Puniceibacterium sp. IMCC21224: one gene and its partner. The protein of the gene in region 1 interacts with the protein of each later gene in a pairwise test. Links are inferred from orthologs where the notes say so. Each region holds a gene or a part of one and is shown in the gene's direction. Other genes may lie near its edges. The genes, in order: rpe and eno.

Region 1 (10,211 bases):
GCATTACCCGCAGGGCAAAATGTACGCCCATGTCGTTGGCTATGTGAATCCCGTCTCAGAAAGCGATCTGGCGCTGTACGAGGATCCCGACCCGGTGCTGCGCATCCCGCGGTTTCAGTTCGGCAAAGTCGGAGTCGAGGCGAAATACGAGGATCGTTTGCGCGGCCGTGCCGGTGCCAAACGGGTCGAGGTCAATGCCGTCGGCCGCGTCATGCGGGAACTGGACCGCCGCGAAGGTGAAGCCGGTGCCGATCTGCAACTGACGGTGGACACCAAGCTTCAGGATTACATCGAAGCCCGTTTAGGCACCGAAAGCGCCAGCGTCGTAGTAATGGATCTTGAGCACGGCGACATTCGCGCCGCAGTCTCTGCGCCGTCCTACGATCCCAATCTGTTTGTGCGCGGCATCTCGTATGCCAATTACGGTGTGCTGCACGACAACGACCGCAGGCCGCTGGCGTCAAAAACCGTGCAGGACGCCTATCCGCCCGGCTCTACCTTCAAGATGGTGACAGCCATGGCGGCGATGGAGGCCGGTGTGATCGGTCCCGAAGAAACGGTCTGGTGCCCGGGCCATCTTGAGGTTGGCGGCCGCCGCTTTCACTGCTGGAAACGCGCCGGCCACGGCCACATGAATCTGGAACAATCCCTGCGCGAAAGCTGCGATGTGTACTACTACGACCTCGCCTTGAAGGTGGGGATCGAAAACATTGCGGCAATGTGCCATCAGTTGGGTCTGGGCGAAGCACATGACATCCCGATGTCAGCGGTCAGCTCGGGTTTGGTGCCCGACAAGGCCTGGAAGCAACGCGAACGCGGCGCGGGATGGGTGATCGGTGATACTGTAAACACCGCCATCGGTCAGGGCTTTGTGCTGACCTCGCCGCTGCAACTGGCGGTGATGACGGCCCGACTGGCGACCGGGCGTAGCATCACCCCGCGTCTGGTGAAATCCATCGACGGGATCGAAACGCCGTCGCGCGGCGGGGACAGCCTGGGGTTAAACGAAAACCACCTGCGCCAGATCCGCCGCGCCATGTTCGCGGTCAGCAACAACCGGCGCGGCACCGGCTACGGATCACGTATCACCGAAGAGGCCTACCGCATGGCGGGCAAAAGCGGCACCAGCCAGGTCCGCAACATCAGCCCCGCAGAACGGGCGCGCGGCGTGATCAACAACAACGACCTGCCGTGGAACCGACGCGATCACGGGTTGTTCGTGAATTTCGCCCCTTACGACAATCCCAAGATCGCAGTGGCGGTGGTGGTCGAACATGGCGGCGGCGGCTCCTCCGCGGCGGCACCGATCAACCGCGACGTGACTCTTCAGGCGCTCTACGGTGAGGACCCACCGCTGTCCGCCTATCCGTCCAGAGACCATGGCCGGATCAAAGCGCAGCAGGAACGACTGCGCGACGAACGCCAGATGACCCGAACCGACGGATCTGGCCGCGCATGAGCTATCTTGAATATACCGTCAAAACGGTCCCCGCAGGCATCCGCAAGGCGCTGTATCTTAACTGGCCGCTGGTGCTGTTGCTCAGCGCGGTGGCCTGCGTCGGCTTTCTCATGCTCTATTCAGTCGCGGGCGGATCGTTCACTCCCTGGGCTGAACCACAAATGCGACGCTACGGCCTGGGTCTGGCCGCGATGTTTGTGGTCGCGATGGTGCCGATCTGGTTCTGGCGCAACATGGCGGTGGTGGCCTATCTGGTGTCGATCGGCCTGCTGGTGTTGGTCGAATTTTTCGGCTCGATCGGGATGGGCGCGCAACGGTGGATCGACCTCGGATTTATGCGGCTGCAACCGTCCGAGCTGATGAAGATCACCATGGTGATGCTGCTGGCAGCCTATTACGATTGGCTGCCGATTCACAAGACATCGCGCATCCTTTGGGTGATCCTGCCGGTGATCCTGATCTTTGCGCCGACCTTACTGGTGCTGACGCAGCCCGACCTTGGCACCGCAATCCTGTTGGTCATCGGCGGTGGGCTGATGATGTTTCTGGCCGGCGTGCATTGGGGCTATTTCGCCGCCGTGATCGCCGCAGGCACCGGCTTTGTCGCCACCGTGTTCAAAAGTCGCGGCACCGACTGGCAGATGCTCAAAGACTACCAGTTCCGCCGCATCGACACCTTTCTGGACCCGAACTCCGATCCCTTGGGCGCGGGATATCACATCACTCAGGCCAAGATCGCGATGGGATCCGGCGGCTGGACCGGACGCGGCTTCATGCAGGGCACCCAGTCCCGGCTGAACTTCCTGCCAGAGAAACACACCGACTTCATCTTCAACACCCTTGCCGAGGAATTCGGCTTTGTCGGCGCGGTATCTCTCCTGGGACTGTATGTGCTGGTCCTCGTGTTCTGCATCGCTTCCGCGCTTCAGAACCGCGACAGGTTCTCGTCGCTGTTGACCCTAGGCATCGGGCTGACATTCTTTTTGTATTTTGCCGTCAATATGTCGATGGTGATGGGGTTGGCCCCTGTCGTCGGCGTGCCGCTGCCACTGGTCAGCTATGGCGGATCTGCCATGCTTGTGCTCATGGTGGCATTTGGCCTGGTGCAAAGCGCCCACATCCACAGACCGAGGTAACATGACCGTCAACGTGCTTTTCGCCGCGCAGCCAAACCGCTGGCCGCAATACGAAACTCCCTTGCGCATTGCGCTGGACGACACCGGGCTCGACTATGACCTGCGCACCGAATTTGCGCCATCCGAAGTCGATTACATCGTCTACGCCCCAAATGGCAGCGTGCAAGATTTCACGCCCTACACACGGCTCAAAGCCGTTCTGAACCTCTGGGCCGGAGTCGAGGACGTGGTCGGCAACAAAACCCTCACCGTGCCGCTGACCCGCATGGTTGATGATCAGGGGCTGACCCAAGGCATGGTCGAATGGGTCACCGGCCATGTGATGCGCCACCATCTGGGGATGGACAGCCACATCGTGAACCCCGACCGGGTCTGGAACAACAGCGCGCCCCCTCTGGCCACCGATCGCCCCGTGACGATTCTGGGCTTTGGCGCGCTGGGGCAGGCCTGTGCCCGCATACTGACCACACTCGGCTTTCCCGTCACCGGCTGGAGCCGCTCCGGCCACCCACTGCCCGGCATCACCAGCATGTCTGGCGACAATGGCTTGACCGAGGCGCTGACCGGCGCACAGATCGTGGTCCTGCTGCTGCCCGCCACGCCGGGGACCGCGAATATCCTGAACGCCGAGCGCCTGGCGCTGATGGCCCCCGGCGCATTTGTGATCAACCCCGGTCGCGGCCCGCTGATCGACGATGCCGCTCTGCTCGCGGCGCTCGACAGCGGCCAGATCGCTCATGCCACTCTGGACGTGTTCCGCACCGAACCTCTGCCGAATGACGATCCATACTGGGGCCATCCGCGCGTCACCGTCACGCCCCACATCGCTTCGGAAACGCGGCCCCCCTCGGCCTCGCGCGTCATCGCCGACAACATCCGCAGGAGCGAAGCAGGCGAACCGCTGTTGCATCTTGTGGACCGCAGTGCCGGATACTGATACCTGGCCCACATCGCAGGAGAGTTGTCATGACATTCGACCGTTCGCTCAAAATCGCCCCCTCAATCCTCGCCGCCGATTTCGCCAACTTCGGAGCCGAGATCCGCGCTGTCGAGGCAGAGGGCGCGGACTGGATTCATGTGGATGTGATGGACGGTCATTTCGTGCCCAACATCAGCTTTGGCCCCGCCACCTGCGCCGCCATTCGACCGCACATCAAAACGGTGATGGACGTCCACCTGATGATCGCGCCGGTTGATCCCTATATCGACGCCTTCGCCGCCGCCGGGGCCGACATCCTCACCGCCCATATTGAGTCTGGCCCCCATATTCACCGCACGCTTCAGGCGATCCGCGCGGCAGGCGTCAAGGCGGGCGTGGCGCTCAATCCTGGCACTCCGGCGTCAGCGGTGGAACCATTGCTCGACATGATCGACCTGGTCTGCGTGATGACGGTGAACCCCGGCTTTGGCGGACAAAAATTCATCAATATGACGGCCAAAATCCGCGCGCTGCGTGAGATGATCAAAGATCGCGGCATCCATATAGAAATCGACGGCGGCGTTGACCCGACAACAGCGCCACTCGTCGCTGCCGCTGGCGCCGATGTACTGGTCGCAGGCTCAGCAGTATTCAAAGGCGGCTCGGTCGAGAATCCCGCGCCCTACGGCAACAACATCAACGCCATCCGCGCAGCGGTTCAGTCTGGGGGCTGATACCTCGCTTCTTCTCTTTCTAAATACGCAAAAACCCAACCCAGGCCACGGACCCCAGCGTCAGCCCGACTTGCGATACCGGAACACCCCGGTGCCCGTGGCAATCAACTCGCCCGTGTTGTCAGAAACCTGTGCCTCAGCAAAAAAGGTGCTGCGACCACCGCCGGTCTGGCGGCCTTCCCCGATCAGCAAAGTGCCCTTGGGCCGCGACAGGTACATCACATTCAGCGACAGCGTGAGCGCCATCTGCCGCACCTCGGGGTCCCCGGTCCAGCATCCTGCATATCCCATCACCGTGTCCAGCAGCGACGCGTGAACGCCGCCATGCGGATTGTCGTGACGGTTCATGTGAAACGGCTGCAACGGCATTTCGAACCTTGCCCAGCTCTGCTTCCAGCCCGTCATCCGCATCCCGATATGCGTCGGAAAGGCGTAAGGCGGCTCATCAAATGCCGGATCCAATTCACTCATGCCTCTGCCACCTTTATCCCGATTTTCGCGCACCTTGTCACAAATGCACCTGGACGCAATACCTTGTCAGGGGTCCATGCGCCTCCAACCGACCTGCTTTGCGGCGTCACATTGTCGTGCCGATAACCTAGGTGATACAATTTCCACCTAAAGTCATGTCGCGCGATTATTCGCCTTGGGGCGGCAGAACCAGCGCAGCGCTATCACTCCAGCAAACAAAGTGTCGTCATTCCTCCATCTCGAATCGGGTGATCCAGGATGCCACCAGCGCCGGCTTCTCGGCATCCTCAATCTCGAGCGTGACATCCCAATGCACGGTCAGCCGGCCCGGCCCCTCATCCACTGACGCGACGGCAAACCGGCCCCGGACCCGGCAACCCGCCCGCACCGGTGACACAAAGCGGACCCTGTCAAAGCCGTAGTTGACGCTGGCACGCATCCCCCGCAGCTCTGGCACCACCTCATAGGACATCGCCGACAGCAGCGACAGCGTCAGAAAACCGTGCGCAATTGTGCCGCCAAACGCCGTCTGGGCGGCTCGATCCTCGTCCAGATGGATGAACTGCCAATCCTCAGTCACATCGGCAAAGGCAGCGATCCGCGCCTGATCCATCTCGTACCAACGCGAATACCCGGGCGGGAGCACCCGCAGGAGGTCAGCAGACATCCGGCAACTTATATCCGACAAACTTTTGACGCAGCGTCATCTTTGACACTTTGCCGGTGGCTGTCAGCGGCAGGTCTTCGACAAATTCGACCGCATCAGGTAGTTGCCATTTTGCAACCGACTGCAACATAAGGTCGTGTATCTCACTCAGTGTCGGCAGCTCCTCCCCCTTTGGCACGACAACCAAAAGTGGCCGTTCGTCCCATTTTGGATGCTTGACAGCGATCACCGCGCAATTGGCCACCTTTGGACAGGCCATAACAAGGTTTTCGAGGTCGATCGAACTGATCCATTCGCCGCCCGACTTGATCAGATCCTTTGAGCGGTCCTGAATGCTGAGAAATCCCAGCGGGTTGATCGTCGCCACATCGCCGGTGCCAAACCAGCCCTCGGCGTCCAGCGCCGTTTCACTGGCCTCGGGGTTGTTGAAATAGCCCGACACAATGGTGTTGCCGCGCACAAAAAGCTCGCCCGCTGCCTTGCCATCATGCGGCAGGCGATTGCCCTGCTCATCGACGATCTTCAGCTCGACCCCGAACAGCCGTCGCCCCTGCAACGCCTTGAGCCGCATCTGTTCGTCGCGCGGCAGCTCACGCATGGGTTCAGATAGCAGGCCATGTGTCCCCACAGGTGACATTTCGGTCATGCCCCATGCGTGGCAAACCGATACGCCTGTATTCTCGAACCCTTCGATCATGCTGCGCGGTGCCGCGGATCCACCAACAACCACCTGCGCGAACCCGTCCGGGTTGCGACCACGTTTGTCAATCTCGGCCCGCAGCCCCATCCAGACGGTTGGCACCCCCCAGGCGGATGTCACGCCCTCGGCCTCCATCAGATCAAATAGCGATGCCCCGTCTAGCTTGGGCCCTGGCATCACCAGCGACGCGCCGGTCAAAGGCGCAGCATAGGGCAGGCCCCAGGCGTTGACGTGAAACAGCGGCACCACCGGCAGAATACGCCCGCCCTCGGTCAGGCTTTTGCTCAGGGTAATCGCGACGGTCATGGCGTGCAGCACGGTCGATCGATGGGAATACAGCGCGCCCTTGGGATGACCTGTCGTCCCAGAGGTATAGCATAATGCCGCCGCCGTCTCCTCTGGCAGCGTGGGCCAATCATAGCTGTCGGGCTGACCGTCCAGCAGAACCTCGTAACACAGCAGGTCCAGGGACGTTTCGGGCATATGTGCCCGATCTGTCATCGCCACCAGCCGCAAACCTTTGGGAAGCTGGTCTTTCATCGCCTCAATCATTGGCGCAAAGGTGGTATCGAAACACAAAATGCGGTCCTGAGCATGGCCCAGAATGTACAGCATCTGTTCGGCAGACAGGCGCGGGTTGATGGTGTGGCAGATCGCCCCCATTCCGGAGAGCGCGTAATATAGCTCAAAATGCCGGTAGCCGTTCCAGGCCAGTGTCGCAACGCGGTCACCCCCGTTGATCCCCAGCGCAGCCATGCCATGCGCCAGTCGAGCCGCGCGTTGATACGCCTCGAAGTAGGTTTCGCGGTGAATGTCGCCTTCGGTGCGAACGGACACGATCCCCGCGCCTGGATGCGCCGAACTTGCGTACCGCAGGATCTCAATGATCGACAGCGGTTGGTTCATCATCAAGCCTTGCATCCAGCCCTCCCTCGCTTTTGCGGCATATGTCCGGACACACTGCCCAAGGCGGCCCTGCTGACGCAATACCCAATCCCCGAAACGTCCGGCCAAGAATTGAAAACCGCGGCACAGCTTCACCGCGATACTTCGGTCCAGAACCTGCGACGCACTGATGTTCACGGTCTGAAACAGGCCCGCGCCGATTCCGGCTTAGCCGATTTCTTCGGCTTCAAGCATCAGCGGTGCGGCTGATGCGCTGCGCAAGTCGTCGACCACCAGCGGCCCCGAAGGTTTTGACAGCCGGTTGCGCACCACCCAGATCAGCCGCTCTTGCGCGCGGGTGATCGCCACATACGCCAGTCGCTTCCACAGCGGTTGACCCGCCTCGACTCGGCCCATGCGCGCAGCGACAAACAGGTCGGGCGCAAAGACCTGCACCGTGTCCCATTGTGACCCCTGCGCCTTGTGGATTGTCACGGCTGCACCGTGCAGGAATGTCGCCCCCATGCGGGCAGCAAAGGGAATGAACGGCTCTTCCTCGTCCGGTTTTTCGATCTTGACGATTGACGCTGCGGACACTTGCGGATCTTCGGCCCCCATCACGTGCAACCGTGAAAATCCCGGCTTGCGCCCCGGCCCAAGGTAAATCACCTGCGCGCCCTTGATCAGACCACGTGCCTCAAGGTCCAGCCGCTTTTTGCGATGCTTGAGCGGCAGTTCAATCCCGTCGCAAATCAGCGGCTCGCCTGCCAGCAATTCGGTATCCGGTGCGTCATGTACCGCGCGAAATGCGTTGATCAGCCGGATACGTGTGTTGTTGCGCCAAACCAGAACTGGCGAGCGCGCCATCAGGTCAACCTCGACCCGCTGGCCCCAAACCACGCGTTCGTCGCGCCGCGCAGTGTCTTCGATCATCTTCTCGAAATCGGAAAACTCAAGCGCGGGATCAGCAAGTGCATGCGCCAGATCAAGAATCGGATTGTCAGCATCTTGACGATGGACGCGGTGCAGCTCCATCTTTTGTTCGGGTTTGAGGGTGTCGAACACCATACCGCCCGACTGATTGACCGGGGCCAGCTGGGCCGGATCGCCAAACAGCAGCAGGTTTGGAAAAATCTCTTGCAGATCGTCGAACTGCCGTTCGTCCAGCATCGACGATTCATCGACAAAGCCCAGATCCAGCGGATCCTCGCGGCGTTTCCAGCCTGTGATGAAATCCGACCCGCGCAAACCCGCCGCCGCCAGCGCCGCCGGAACCGATTTGTGCCCCTGATACGAGGCAAAGGCGCGATCCAGCGCCGTTTCAGACAACGCCTCGATCTCGGGTTTTTCGCCCTGACCGGTCAGCCATTCGGCGATGCGTTCATATTCCGGATCATAAACGGGGGTGTAGAGGATGCGATGAATCGTCGTCGCAGGTACACCGCGCATGCGCAGCACGCTCGCCGCCTTGTTGGTGGGGGCCAGAATCGCCAGCGTGCGCTTGTCACGCCGACGCTTGCTTTCGTAATCCCCCGAAACGATTTCAACCCCCGCCGCCTCAAGCGCCTTATACAACTCGGCCAGCAGCAGTGTCTTGCCCGATCCAGCCTTTCCCACCAGTGCCATCAGCCTTGGCTTGCCCGCTTGGGCAGGCAGGACAAGGCCATCGGACAGGTCGATCCCCGCACCGCGCAACATCTCGGCCACGCGGTCGTAGGCTTCGGCCTGATCATCGGAAAATATGAGTGTGGGCAGCGTCATGGGCGGACCCTACAGGTCTGCCCATGGCTGCGCCAGCCTCAAGCAGCCTGGGTCGCGGCCTGTTCGGATTTTGCGCCAAAGGCCAGTTCGAACCAGTGGCGCGACTGCGACGGAGCGATCCCCGCACTGGCCGCAACCCGCGCCTGTGCGTCATCCGAGAAATGCCACAGCCCGACACTAATCGCATCCCGCCCGGTCCCCTGCGTACCCAACACCTCGGGAGAGGCGCCGATCATTCGGTAGATCCGCACCATCCGCGCGTCAAAGACCCCAACGTAATGTTCGACTCCGAAGCCACGCATCACCTCTCCGCCTGCCAGCATCAATGCCGCAGCCGCCCCCGGCGCCGTTTCACGTGCCAGACAAAAGCGGGTGCATTCCCAAATCACCGGGCTTTCAATGCGCACGCCATCGGTGAGATGACCAAAATAGTCGTTCACCATGGTACGCCCCACTGTCGGCAGCAGCCGCATCGACCCGCCGTGACGCCCGTCAGGCTGTTCCCAAATCACATAGAGCGGGTTCAGTTTGTCGTATTCGTCACTTTCATACCCATCGGCGTCGACCTGCACCTCCCATCCCAGACGGGTGCGAAACTGATCGGCACGGTCCCGGAACATGCTGTCGCGCAACAGCGGGAACTGGCAAAGCTGGTCGGCGTAAAGATAACGGATCATGGTGAGGCTCCCTTCGGTTTCTGAAGGGAAGGCTCGGCTTCAAAGGTTAATCGCTCTCTGCGCCACCGTACGGTGATGACTGCAAATCGCTAACCAAGATTACACAACGATGATTCCGCGCGACATCGCCCGCGCCACGGCATGCGTTGTGTTTAGTGCGCCCAGCTTGTGTCGGGCGCTTTCGATATAGACCCGGAGCGTGTTTTCCGAAATCGACAACGTATTAGCGACCTGCGCCCGACTATACCCCACGGCAAGCAGGGTCATTGCCTCGACCTCTCGGGGCGACAGTGACTGTGCCGCCTCGGGCTTGCGCCCTGGCTCCAACTCCAGCGCCTTTTTGTTGAAATAATGCGCCAAAAGGATCAGATCCTTACGGTGGGTTTCAGTAAAGTCGTTCCATTCGTCGTCGCTGCAACTATGGTTCACTGTGAATAAGGCAAACTGGCCGTTGGGGCCGCGGATCGGGATCGAAAACCCCTGATTTCCAACTCCAAAGGCAATGGCGTCTTTCTGAAACGCCCGAGCGGCTTTGCTAGACCAATCCAATCGCTTCCAGTCGACGGGGTGAAACCGCTGATTGCAGCCCAATATGACCGGATCTATGCGCAGATAGCCCCGGTCCAGATAGTGCTGCACCCATTCAGGCGCATAGGTGCCGCACCCGTATTGATCCCCGTTGCCGTTCACCCAGTGATAGACCAGATGGTTGATCTTATAAAACTCACAGAGCGCCTCGGACGCCTCCTGCAATCCGGTTAACGTCTCAGCGCAGTCTAACTGCTGCAGAATGTCGTCCAGC
Region 2 (10,407 bases), 1.4 Mb from region 1 along the record:
GGTATGCCGGGCACGTCAACGCCGGTGGCCTTTGGGATCCTGACGCTGGCCACGCTGGGCATGGGTGGGCTGGTCTGGCTGATCCTGCGCCTGCTAAAGATCTTTTGAACCGGCACAAATTTCCTGCCAATTGCCGCAAAATCGTGCAAGTCTGACACTGAACGGAATTCGGACGGATCAAGGAGCTGTCACATGGGTCTCATGGGAACACTGGCCAAAGTCGCCATCGGCTATGCTGCGGCGCGTGGTGTCGACAAACTTGCCGGGGGTCAGGGGCTGGGCGGGCTGCTGGGTGGCGGCGCGCAGATCAAGGGCAAAAACCCGCTGAGCAGCACGCAGGCGCAAATTGGCCAATCCATGTCTGGCCAGATGCCGACCGGCAGCAATCCAATGCAGGCGATGATGGACAAGATGAAGGAGAGCGGGCTTGATCTGTCCACACTGACCGGCGGTGCGGGTGGCGCTGCAGGCAACCCGATGGCCGCAATCATGGACAAGATGAAGGAAAGCGGCCTCGACCTGTCGGCCCTGATGGGCGGCGGCACACCAGCGCCGGGTGAAAAGGGTCCGCTGTTGTCGTCGGTGCCATCGGGCGGCTCTGGGTTGGCTGGAATGCTGGCCGCGGCGGGCGGCATGGCTGCGATGCAGGGCAAAGGGCTGGGTGGTCTGATGGATCAGTTCGGCACCGCGGACACCTCGCAAGAGGCCGACAAATCCGCCGCCCTGATGCTGCGGGCAATGATCCAGTCGGCCAAGGCCGACGGCGGCATCGACAAGGACGAAAAGGCCAAAATCCTTGAAACCGTCGGCGACGATGCCACACCCGACGATATCGCCTTTGTCAAAGCACAACTCGCCGCGCCGATCGACGTCAAAGGGTTGGCCAAGGACACCCCCGAGGCGCAAAAGGTGCAGGTTTATTCCGCCTCACTGATGACGATCCGCGTCGATACGCAGGCCGAAGCTGAATATCTTGACGCGCTGGCCACGGCGATGGGGCTGGACGAGACTGCGGTGAACATGTTGCATATGCAGATGGGTTTGCAGCCACTCTATAACTAGGCCCAGCCTATCTCTGACACTGCGGGTCCCGTCACTCCCGGGCCCTAAACTGGCGTTTCCGTTACATGACACGAAACTCAAATCTTGGCCTTGCTCTGGCCACGTTCGGCGCGCTTGTGCTGGGCCCCGATGCGTTGTTGCTGCGACTGTCCGACATGCAGGGCATGCAGATGCTGGGTTGGCGTGGGCTGTGCATGGGCGGCCTGTTTCTGATGATCTGGCTGGCGACGTCGCGCAATCATCGCGCGGATCTGGCGGTGTTGGGGTCTGGCGTCGGCATGATTGTTGTAATCAGCCAAAGTCTGAATGCCATGCTGTTTCCGAACGCGATCGCGCTGGCTCCGGTATCGGTCGTGCTGCTGGCCATCGCCACAGTGCCGGTCTGGTCGGCGCTATTGGCGCGTCTGATATATGGCGAATCGACATCCCGCGCCACCTGGATCACCATCCTGCTGGTTCTGAGCGGCATCGCCATCGCGGTCAGCGGTAAGGGGGATCTGGGTCTGAATCCGCATGCCGCGCTTGGGGCGCTGCTGGGGTTGGGGGTGGCGGCGGCGCTCGCAACCACCTTTGTGACCCTGCGCCACGCCGCCGACGTGCCGATTCTGCTGACCGTCGGGCTGGGTGCGCTGATCGCTGGCATCGTCGGGACAACCGTGACCGGGCCTGCGCAGATGACGACGGGAACGCTGTGGCCAATTTTGCTGGCCAGCATCGTCATCCTGCCGCTGTCATTCTTTGCCCTGTCGCTGGCTGCGCGCCATACGGCTGCGGCCAATGTCAGCCTGCTAATGCTGTTGGAAACCGTACTTGGCCCCGTCTGGGTCTGGTACGGCACATCCGAGGCCCCGACCCCGCGGATGCTATGGGGCGGACTGATCGTTCTGGTGAGCCTTGCGCTCTACCTGAATGGCCTCAGGCGCGCCGCTGTTCTGCGGCGCGCCCAAAGTATCGTATAACCTCAGGCTTAGGCAGCGCGCGCGCTGCTCGATCCACCGCGCGCGGGACGACGACGGCGGTTGCCGTTGCCGGGCTTGGCGCCACCGGGCTTGCCACCGTTGCCGCCACCGCGACGCTGGTTTCCGCCGCCACTGCGGTCTGGCGTGTCCAGACCGGCCCAGGCCGTGCCCGACGCTACGGGAATGCTCATCTTGAGCACCTTCTGAATCGCCTTCAGTTCGCCAATCTCGTCCGGGGCGCAGAATGCAATTGCAGCGCCCTCGCGGCCCGCGCGGGCGGTCCTGCCAATGCGATGCACATAATTTTCCGGCACGTTCGGCAGATCAAAGTTATAGACGTGACGCACCGCCGGAATATCCAGACCGCGCGCGGCCACATCGGTGGCCACCAGCACCCGCACTTGCCCCTCGCGGAATGCCTTGAGCGCACGGTCGCGCTGGCCCTGGCTCTTGTTGCCATGGATGGATGCCGCCGCGAAACCGGCCTTTTCAAGCGATTTCATCAGCTTCTCTGCGCCGTGTTTGGTGCGGCCAAAGACCAGCGCCAGCTCGTCGCGATGCGCGTCCAGCAATTCAATCAACAGTTTGGACTTTTCCGCCTTGGCGATAAAATGCACCGACTGCTCGATCTTGTCCGCGGCCTTGCCCGGAGGGCTGACTTGCACCTTTTCAGGGTCGTTCAGGTATTCGCGCGACAGCTCTTCCATCAGTTTGGGCATGGTGGCTGAGAACAGCATAGTCTGACGTTTGGCCGGCAAATGCCGCGAAATTTGGCGCAGCGCATGGATGAACCCCATGTCGAGCATCTGATCCGCCTCGTCCAGCACCAGAAAGCTGCATTCATCCAGTCGCACGGCGCGACGGTCGATCAGGTCAATCAGACGGCCGGGCGTGGCGACCAACAGGTCGATGCCCTTTTCCAAACGCTTGGACTGGGCGTTAATCGACTGGCCGCCGACGACAACGGTGGTCTTCAGCGGGCTGCCCAAGGTCAGCGCCTTCAGTGTCTCGGCGATCTGGGTGGCCAGTTCGCGGGTCGGTGCAAGTACCAGACCGCGCACCGATTTCGGCGCCGGACGGCCCAGCCCAGAGATCTGCGCCACCAGAGGCAGGCCAAAGGCCGCCGTCTTGCCGGTGCCGGTCTGTGCCAGGCCCATCACGTCACGACCTGCCAACGCGAACGGAATCGCGCCAACCTGAATCGGAGTCGGTTCGGTCAGGCCCATTTCGGTCAAACGCGTCACAAGCGACTTCGGCAGGCCCATGGTTGTAAAATTAGTCAAAAGAGTTCCTTTCGGGCTGCCGGATGACAGCCGCACGATGGACCGCCCTTGCGATCCGTCAGGTGGAGAGGCACAGAACCGGTATCGGGCCGATTGCCCATATACCGTTGCACCCCATGCCCCACGCGTGATTTTGGAAGCAAACGCGGTCTCCGTGACCCACGGTGCATGCTGCACCGGTCAATCTGCTCACGCGGCAGAAGAGATCCGTTGAAGGCCACATGACCCGTGCCCGACCATAAGTCAAGCCAAGAGACAGTGACTCTGACGCATTTGTGGTGTTGGCCTCACCCCTCAGGAGTCGCTAAACCAGTAAAACGACGCGCGCGAGGATTCCATGACCGACACCATCACCAGCCGTTGCGAAGCCAATGGCCTGCGCATGACCGAACAGCGCAGAACCATTGCGCAGGTTCTGGAAGAGGCAACCGATCATCCGGATGTCGAGGAACTTTATGCCCGCGCTTCGGCACGTGATGACCGGATCTCGATTGCCACGGTTTACCGCACGGTCAAGCTGTTTGAAGAGGCCGGGATCCTTGAACGGGTTGAATTCGGTGACGGGCGCGCGCGTTACGAGGATGCAGAACGCGAACACCATGACCACCTGATCGACATGCATTCGGGCAAGGTGATCGAATTCGTCGACCCCGAGATCGAGGCGCTTCAGGAACGGATAGCGCGCAAGCTCGGCTATACCCTCAAGGGGCACCGGATGGAACTGTATGGTGTTCCTCTCAAGAAACCCTGAATCGCCACGAAATGAAGGCGCGCACGCGCCCTGTTAGCGCTAACCGTCCAGTTTACTTTCCGTTGCGGCCTGCTATACGAAATCTAACGCTCAGACATCCAAAAGGGACGATCCCATGAGTACTATCATCGACATCCACGCCCGCGAAATCCTTGACAGCCGGGGCAACCCCACAGTCGAAGTTGACGTGACACTCGAAGACGGAACCATGGGCCGGGCGGCTGTGCCGTCGGGTGCGTCAACCGGCGCCTACGAGGCGAACGAACGCCGCGACGGCGACAAATCGCGCTATATGGGCAAAGGCGTGCTCGAGGCTGTCGCCGCCGTGAATGGCGAGATCGCCGAGGAACTTCTGGGCATGGATGCCACCGAACAGGTCGCCATTGACTTGTCGATGATCGAACTTGACGGCACCGACACCAAATCCCGCCTTGGTGCCAATGCTATCCTGGGCGTCTCGCTTGCTGCGGCAAAGGCCGCCGCCGAATTTAACGGGCTGCCGCTATTTCGCTATGTTGGCGGCACGTCGGCGCGCATGCTTCCGGTGCCGATGATGAACATCATCAACGGCGGCGAACATGCTGACAACCCGATCGATATTCAGGAATTCATGATCATGCCTGTGGCCGCCGCGAACATTCGCGAAGCGGTGCGCATGGGCTCTGAGGTGTTCCACACGCTGAAAAAGGAACTGTCCGCCGCTGGTCTGTCCACAGGTATCGGCGACGAAGGTGGCTTTGCCCCGAACCTTAGCTCTACCCGTGATGCGCTCGATTTCATTTTGAAATCCATCGAAAAGGCGGGCTACAAGCCGGGTGAGGAAATTTACCTCGCGCTGGATTGCGCCGCGACCGAATATTACAAGGGCGGCAAGTACGAGATGAAGGGCGAAGGCAAATCGCTGACGTCCGACGAAAACGTGGCATACCTCGCACAGCTCTGCGCCGACTACCCGATCATCTCGATCGAGGATGGCATGTCCGAGGATGACTGGGATGGCTGGAAGGCACTGACCGACGCACTGGGTGACAAGATCCAGCTGGTGGGTGACGATCTGTTCGTGACTAATCCGGCCCGTCTGGCGATGGGAATCGAGAAGGGCTGTGCCAACTCCATGCTGGTCAAGGTCAACCAGATTGGCACCCTGACCGAGACGCTAAAGGCGGTAGACATGGCCCATCGCGCCCGCATGACCAACGTGATGTCGCACCGTTCCGGTGAAACCGAAGATGCCACCATCGCCGACCTCGCCGTGGCCACCAACTGCGGCCAGATCAAAACCGGTTCTCTGGCCCGCTCTGACCGGCTGGCCAAATATAATCAGCTGATCCGAATCGAAGAGATGCTGGGAGAAACGGCTGAATTTGCTGGAAAATCCATTCTCAAGTAAAGTGAGTGCGCGCGGGCAGTCGTTCGCGCGCCTAACCTGCCCACGATGACAAATCCCTTAATCCACGCGGCGCAAAGCGACACCGAACTGGCCGCCGTACGTGAGCTGTGCTGGCGATACCGTGCGCATCTGCTTACCCATGACGGTGCGATGCGCGTGCTGACGGACACGTTTTATCCGGAACACGACTATGCGTCCCTGCTGACCCGGATCGACGAGGAACATGCGCCACCTGACGGGGCGCTATTGCTCGCCAGCTCTGGAACCCAATTTTTGGGCTGTGGGATGTACCGCCGGTTTGATGCCACGAGTTGCGAGATCAAGCGCGTCTATGTCGATGATGCGGCGCGGGGAATGGGGTTGGGACGTGCGCTGATGCAGGCACTTTTGGATCAGGCGCGGGTCGCGGGCTATACGACTGCGCGGCTCGATACGATGAAGTCACTTTTGGGGGCACGGGCGCTTTATAATACCCTCGGGTTTCGCGAAACCGGACCGTACTATGATGTCCCAGATGTCGCGCGCGGCCATCTCTGTTATTTTGAGTATGATCTGACCCTCGACTGAGCGGGTCAAAAGGGCTCAGCTGCCCGGCTTTGGCGCAGGTTCCTGATATATGCCCTGCTCTTTGAGGGCGTCTATCACCTCTTTCGGCATATATGTCTCATCGTGTTTGGCAAGGATTTCAGTGGCTTCAAAGGTTCCGTTCACGTATCGACCTGTGCCAACCATCCCCTGTTTCTCATCAAAAAGATCAGGCAGCACACCCGAATAGACCACAGGCACCGAAGCACCGCCGTCCGTCACAATGAACCGGATCTCGGCCCCCTGACCGCGCAGGAGCGACCCTTCTTCAACCAGCCCTCCAATGCGAAACACCTCGGATGGGCTCGGCGGCGTTTCCATCACCTGGCTGGGCGAGCGGAAAAAATTGATGCCGTCGCGCATTGCATAGCCGATCAGCCCGGTTGAGATCACCAAAGCAACCGCCGCCAGCGCAAAAACCTGAATGCGTCGCTGTTTTTTGAGTGATTTCAATGCCATACCCTGACCTCCTCAGCCTTTTTTGAACCGCACATCAGGGAAAACAAGGAACCAGCATCAAGCCCGCGGTCTCATCTTCACCCAGCATCAGATTGGCGTTTTGCAACGCCTGCCCCGAACTGCCTTTGGTCAAATTGTCCAGCGCGCCCACCACGATGGCACGGCCATTGATCCGGTCACCAGTCACACCGATGTGACAGAAGTTCGAGCCGCGCACGTGATGCGTAGACGGTGTTTCACCAAACGGCAGAACGAAAATGAACGGCTCTTCCTCATACGCATTTTGCAACGTTTTATAAACAGCTTGCGGGTCACCTTTGACGTATGTGGTGGCCAGAATACCGCGATTTGCAGGCATCAGATGCGGGGTAAACTGAACCTGAACCTCCTGCCCCGCAATGGCAGAAAATTCCTGATCAAATTCACCCTGATGCCGGTGGGTGCCGCCGACGGCATAGGCATTGTACCCCTCGGACAGTTCCGCATGCAGAAGATTTTCCTTAAGGCTCCGCCCAGCCCCCGAAACCGCACATTTCATGTCGAGGATAATATCCGTAAGGTCGATCACAGCCTCCGCGATCAGCGGCCGCAGGATGAATTGCCCGATTGCCGCGTTGCAGCCTGTCCCGGCAACCAGACGCGCGCTGGCGATCTCATTTCGGTAGAACTCGGTCAGCCCGTAAACCGCCTCTGATTGCATCTCGATCGCGGCATGATCGTTGCCATACCATTTCTTGTATTCTGCCGGATTGCGCAGCCGAAAATCCGCGGACAAATCAACGATTTTTAACGATTTTGGCAGTTTGCTGATCACCTCTTGGCTGGTCTTGTGCGGCAGCGCGCAGAAACACAGATCCACGGTATCAAAATCAATCTGTTCCCACGTTACCAGATCCGGCAGCGTCAGATGGCGCAGATGCGGAAACACCTGGGCCATGCTCTGGCCCGCCTTGGAATTCGCCGCCAGCGCCACAATCTCCATGCTGGGATGGGTGGCAATCAGGCGGATAAGTTCGGCGCCAGTATAGCCGCTCGCTCCGATGATGGCGATCTTGTGGGTCATGTCATGCTCCGAATGCGCGGGCCATGCCGCGCTGTCCTGTAGTTCTATCCGAGGGGGCCAACCGAGGCCAGCCCACGACGATCACGCTTTCTCAAACACAATCCGTCGTCGCAGGAACTGTGTGGCGCGATCTGAAACACGGCGCGGATCTCCCGTGGTCAGGAACTTTGACTCGTCCCCCCGACCCAGCATTCCGGGATGACGTATCAGATAGTCGGCCAGCGACTCGGCCACAAGATTGGCCTGAGAATAGACGCTGACATTTGCCCCCAACGCGTCCTGAAACGCCTCCTGCATCAGCGGATAGTGTGTGCAGCCCAGGATCGCGGCCTGCGGTTCCGGCATCTTGCGTTTCAACGCGTCCACGTGCGACCGTACCAGCGCTTCGGCAAGGATCAGGTCGCCATCCTCAATAGCATCGACAACACCACCGCAGGCCTGCGCCTCGACATCGACACCAATCGCGCGAAACGCCAGTTCACGCTGGAACGCGCGGCTGCGCACTGTAGCGGGTGTCGCAAACAGCGCCACATGTTTGACCGCCACTTCGCGCGGTGGGGAATTGTCGCCCCATTGCCGCTCTGTCATCGCTTCGATCAGAGGGACAAAGACGCCCAGAACACGTTTTTCCGGCGGCAGCCAGCTTTCTTGCATGCGCCGAAGCGCCGCAGCGGACGCCGTGTTGCAGGCCAATATGACCAGATCGCAGCCCGCCGCCCACAGGCGTTCAACGGCGGCGCAGGTCAGTTGATAGACGTCATCGGCATCACGTACGCCATAAGGCGCATTGGCGCTGTCGCCCAGGTAGACAAACGGCACCTCGGGCAATTTTTTCACCACGGCGTCCAGAACCGTCAGCCCACCCAGCCCAGAATCAAACACCCCAACCGCCATTGAAACACTATCCTTTATGCGCAGGCGCTTACGCCTTGACCTTGTGCTTTTCCTCGAACTCAAAGCCGTAGTCACACGACACGAGCGGGTTTGGAGACAGGTCATACGTCGCTTTGCGCAGGAAATCCATCATCGCGCGCGAGTCTTTGGTATGGGGTTGCAGCACCTCGGGGGGAATTGGCTGGCCGATGACGACCTGAACCGGCGTATCCACCCGTTTGTGGAATTCCTTGATCAGCAGCCCCATACGCAGCGTCGTGTGCAGATGGCTCGCTACTTGGAACAGGCGGCTTGTGTGACCATCAAAATAGATCGGCACTACGGTTGCACCGCTTTTGGCCACCATTCGGGCGGTAAAGCTGCGCCAGCCCGGATCCATCGGCCGGGAAAAGGGTTTCGCTGCGGTGGACACCGTGCCGCCTGGAAAGACACCGATCGCGCCACCATCCCCCAGATAACGCAGCGCCTCTTTGCGCGTCTCAACATTCAACGCGACCGCTTCTTTGGTTTCGTCGAACGAAATTGGCAGGATCACGCGTTCAAGATCCTGGGCCTTGCGAAACACCCGGTGGGCCAGAATGCGAAAATCTCCGCGCGCCACCGACAGAATGTGGCCCAGCATCAACCCATCCAGGATGCCATATGGATGGTTCGCAATGACAATTAGCGGCCCGGTCTTGGGGATGTTGTCGATCGCGCCACCAATCACATCGAGGCCCAGACCGTAGCGCTCGACGATGACCTGCCAGAAGTCCCGGCCTTTGGCGACTTCGGCCTCGTACCCTTTGGCGCGTTTGATCAGGCTGATCCGCCCAGTGGCGTTTTCCATCAGGCGGATCATCGCCCGTCCCGATCGGGTACTGGCAGAGTAGGAATACGAAATGTCGCGGGCGATGTGATGCGTTACGGGCATCTGGCAGATTCTCCGAAGGTGCGGCCCGTCAAATGGGTTTTTTCTGTTGTGACCAGTAAGTGTAACATCTGCGTAAATGTTGTATGACTGATCACTCCGCAGCGTGGCGCACCGGCGCGCCGCCCGCGCGAATGGTCGCCAGCAACTCTTCCCGGCGCTTTGCCGCCTTTATCTCTGCCGCCTCTTTTACCGGCCCAAAACCTTTGATCTGCATCGGTAATTCAGCCAGTGCGACGACAGCGTCCATCGTTTCGGGCCGGACATCCGCCAGAATTTTGGCCATATCCGCCTCGTATTGGCTGATCAGATCGCGTTCCATCCTGCGCTCTTTCGTGCGGCCAAAGGGATCGAATGGCGTGCCGCGCAGCTTGCGCAGTTTTGCCAGAACAGCGAACCCGCGCAGCATTCCCGGCCCGAACTGGCGTTTGATCGGTCGACCGTCGGCACCGGTCTTGCTCAGGATCGGCGGCGCGAGGTGGAAGGACAAGCGAAAATCGCCATCAAACTGTTCAGCGGCCTTGGCGCGGCTGTGCAACAGCAGCCGGGCCACCTCGTATTCATCCTTGTAACTCAGCAGCTTGTGATATCCCTTTGCGACCGCTTCCCGCAGCCTGGGGTTTTCGATACCGTCAACCAGCTTGCGATAGCGCCGCGCGAGCGCCTTGCCCTGATACGCGATCAGATGATCGGATCGAAAGGCGATACGTTCCTCTAGGGTTTGCGGCAAAATCAGTACTTTGGGGGGCAATATTGCATTTACATCATCCGTATGCGTCACCGCCCAGCGACCGATTTCGAACGCCCGCAGGTTCCGGTCAACGGCGGCACCATTCAGCCGAATTGCTGCCTCGATCGCGGATTTTCTCAGCGGCACAAGGCCCCGTTGCCAGGCGGCACCAAGGATCATCATGTTGGAGAATATCGAATCCCCCAGCGTGACGCGCGCCAGTTCAGAAGCATCAAACAGCACAATCCGATCTTGAAGCCGGGCCTCAAGAGCAAGCTGTAACCGGTCCGTTGGCAATGAGAATTCAGTATTTCTGGTAAA

The links.
Region 2: the proteins of rpe (region 1) and eno interact in binary tests that used the Escherichia coli proteins (3 or more experiments, as listed by UniProt). The link is inferred for Puniceibacterium sp. IMCC21224 from one-to-one orthologs.

What each region holds. Positions count from the first base shown.
Region 1 is NZ_LDPY01000001.1:941,095-951,305, reverse strand. What follows is about bases 2,685-5,404. They hold rpe (ribulose-phosphate 3-epimerase), read left to right. Parts: upstream 2,685-3,561; coding sequence 3,562-4,248; downstream 4,249-5,404. Other genes in these bases: IMCC21224_RS04360 (long-chain-fatty-acid--CoA ligase), read right to left, coding at 5,376-5,404; IMCC21224_RS04365 (MaoC family dehydratase), read right to left, coding at 4,946-5,386; IMCC21224_RS04370 (PaaI family thioesterase), read right to left, coding at 4,309-4,719; IMCC21224_RS04380 (glyoxylate/hydroxypyruvate reductase A), read left to right, coding at 2,685-3,532. Also shown: mrdA (penicillin-binding protein 2), read left to right, coding at 1-1,459; rod shape-determining protein RodA, read left to right, coding at 1,456-2,595; more of IMCC21224_RS04380, read left to right, coding at 2,597-2,684; more of IMCC21224_RS04360, read right to left, coding at 5,405-7,007; IMCC21224_RS04355 (ATP-dependent RecD-like DNA helicase), read right to left, coding at 7,200-8,732; IMCC21224_RS04350 (acyl-homoserine-lactone synthase), read right to left, coding at 8,771-9,409; IMCC21224_RS04345 (LuxR family transcriptional regulator), read right to left, coding at 9,509-10,211; IMCC21224_RS04340 (hypothetical protein), read right to left, coding at 10,176-10,211. UniProt on the Escherichia coli protein: Catalyzes the reversible epimerization of D-ribulose 5-phosphate to D-xylulose 5-phosphate.
Region 2 is NZ_LDPY01000001.1:2,300,236-2,310,642, forward strand. Bases 3,392-6,307 are described here. They hold eno (phosphopyruvate hydratase), read left to right. Parts: upstream 3,392-4,170; coding sequence 4,171-5,445; downstream 5,446-6,307. Other genes in these bases: IMCC21224_RS10630 (Fur family transcriptional regulator), read left to right, coding at 3,642-4,055; IMCC21224_RS10640 (GNAT family N-acetyltransferase), read left to right, coding at 5,491-6,012; ccmE (cytochrome c maturation protein CcmE), read right to left, coding at 6,028-6,307. In the rest of the region: IMCC21224_RS10610 (zinc transporter ZntB), read left to right, coding at 1-108; IMCC21224_RS10615 (tellurite resistance TerB family protein), read left to right, coding at 193-1,062; IMCC21224_RS10620 (DMT family transporter), read left to right, coding at 1,128-2,021; IMCC21224_RS10625 (DEAD/DEAH box helicase), read right to left, coding at 2,030-3,304; more of ccmE, read right to left, coding at 6,308-6,489; argC (N-acetyl-gamma-glutamyl-phosphate reductase), read right to left, coding at 6,524-7,552; murI (glutamate racemase), read right to left, coding at 7,634-8,446; IMCC21224_RS10660 (lysophospholipid acyltransferase family protein), read right to left, coding at 8,475-9,359; IMCC21224_RS10665 (indolepyruvate ferredoxin oxidoreductase family protein), read right to left, coding at 9,451-10,407. UniProt on the Escherichia coli protein: Catalyzes the reversible conversion of 2-phosphoglycerate (2-PG) into phosphoenolpyruvate (PEP). It is essential for the degradation of carbohydrates via glycolysis.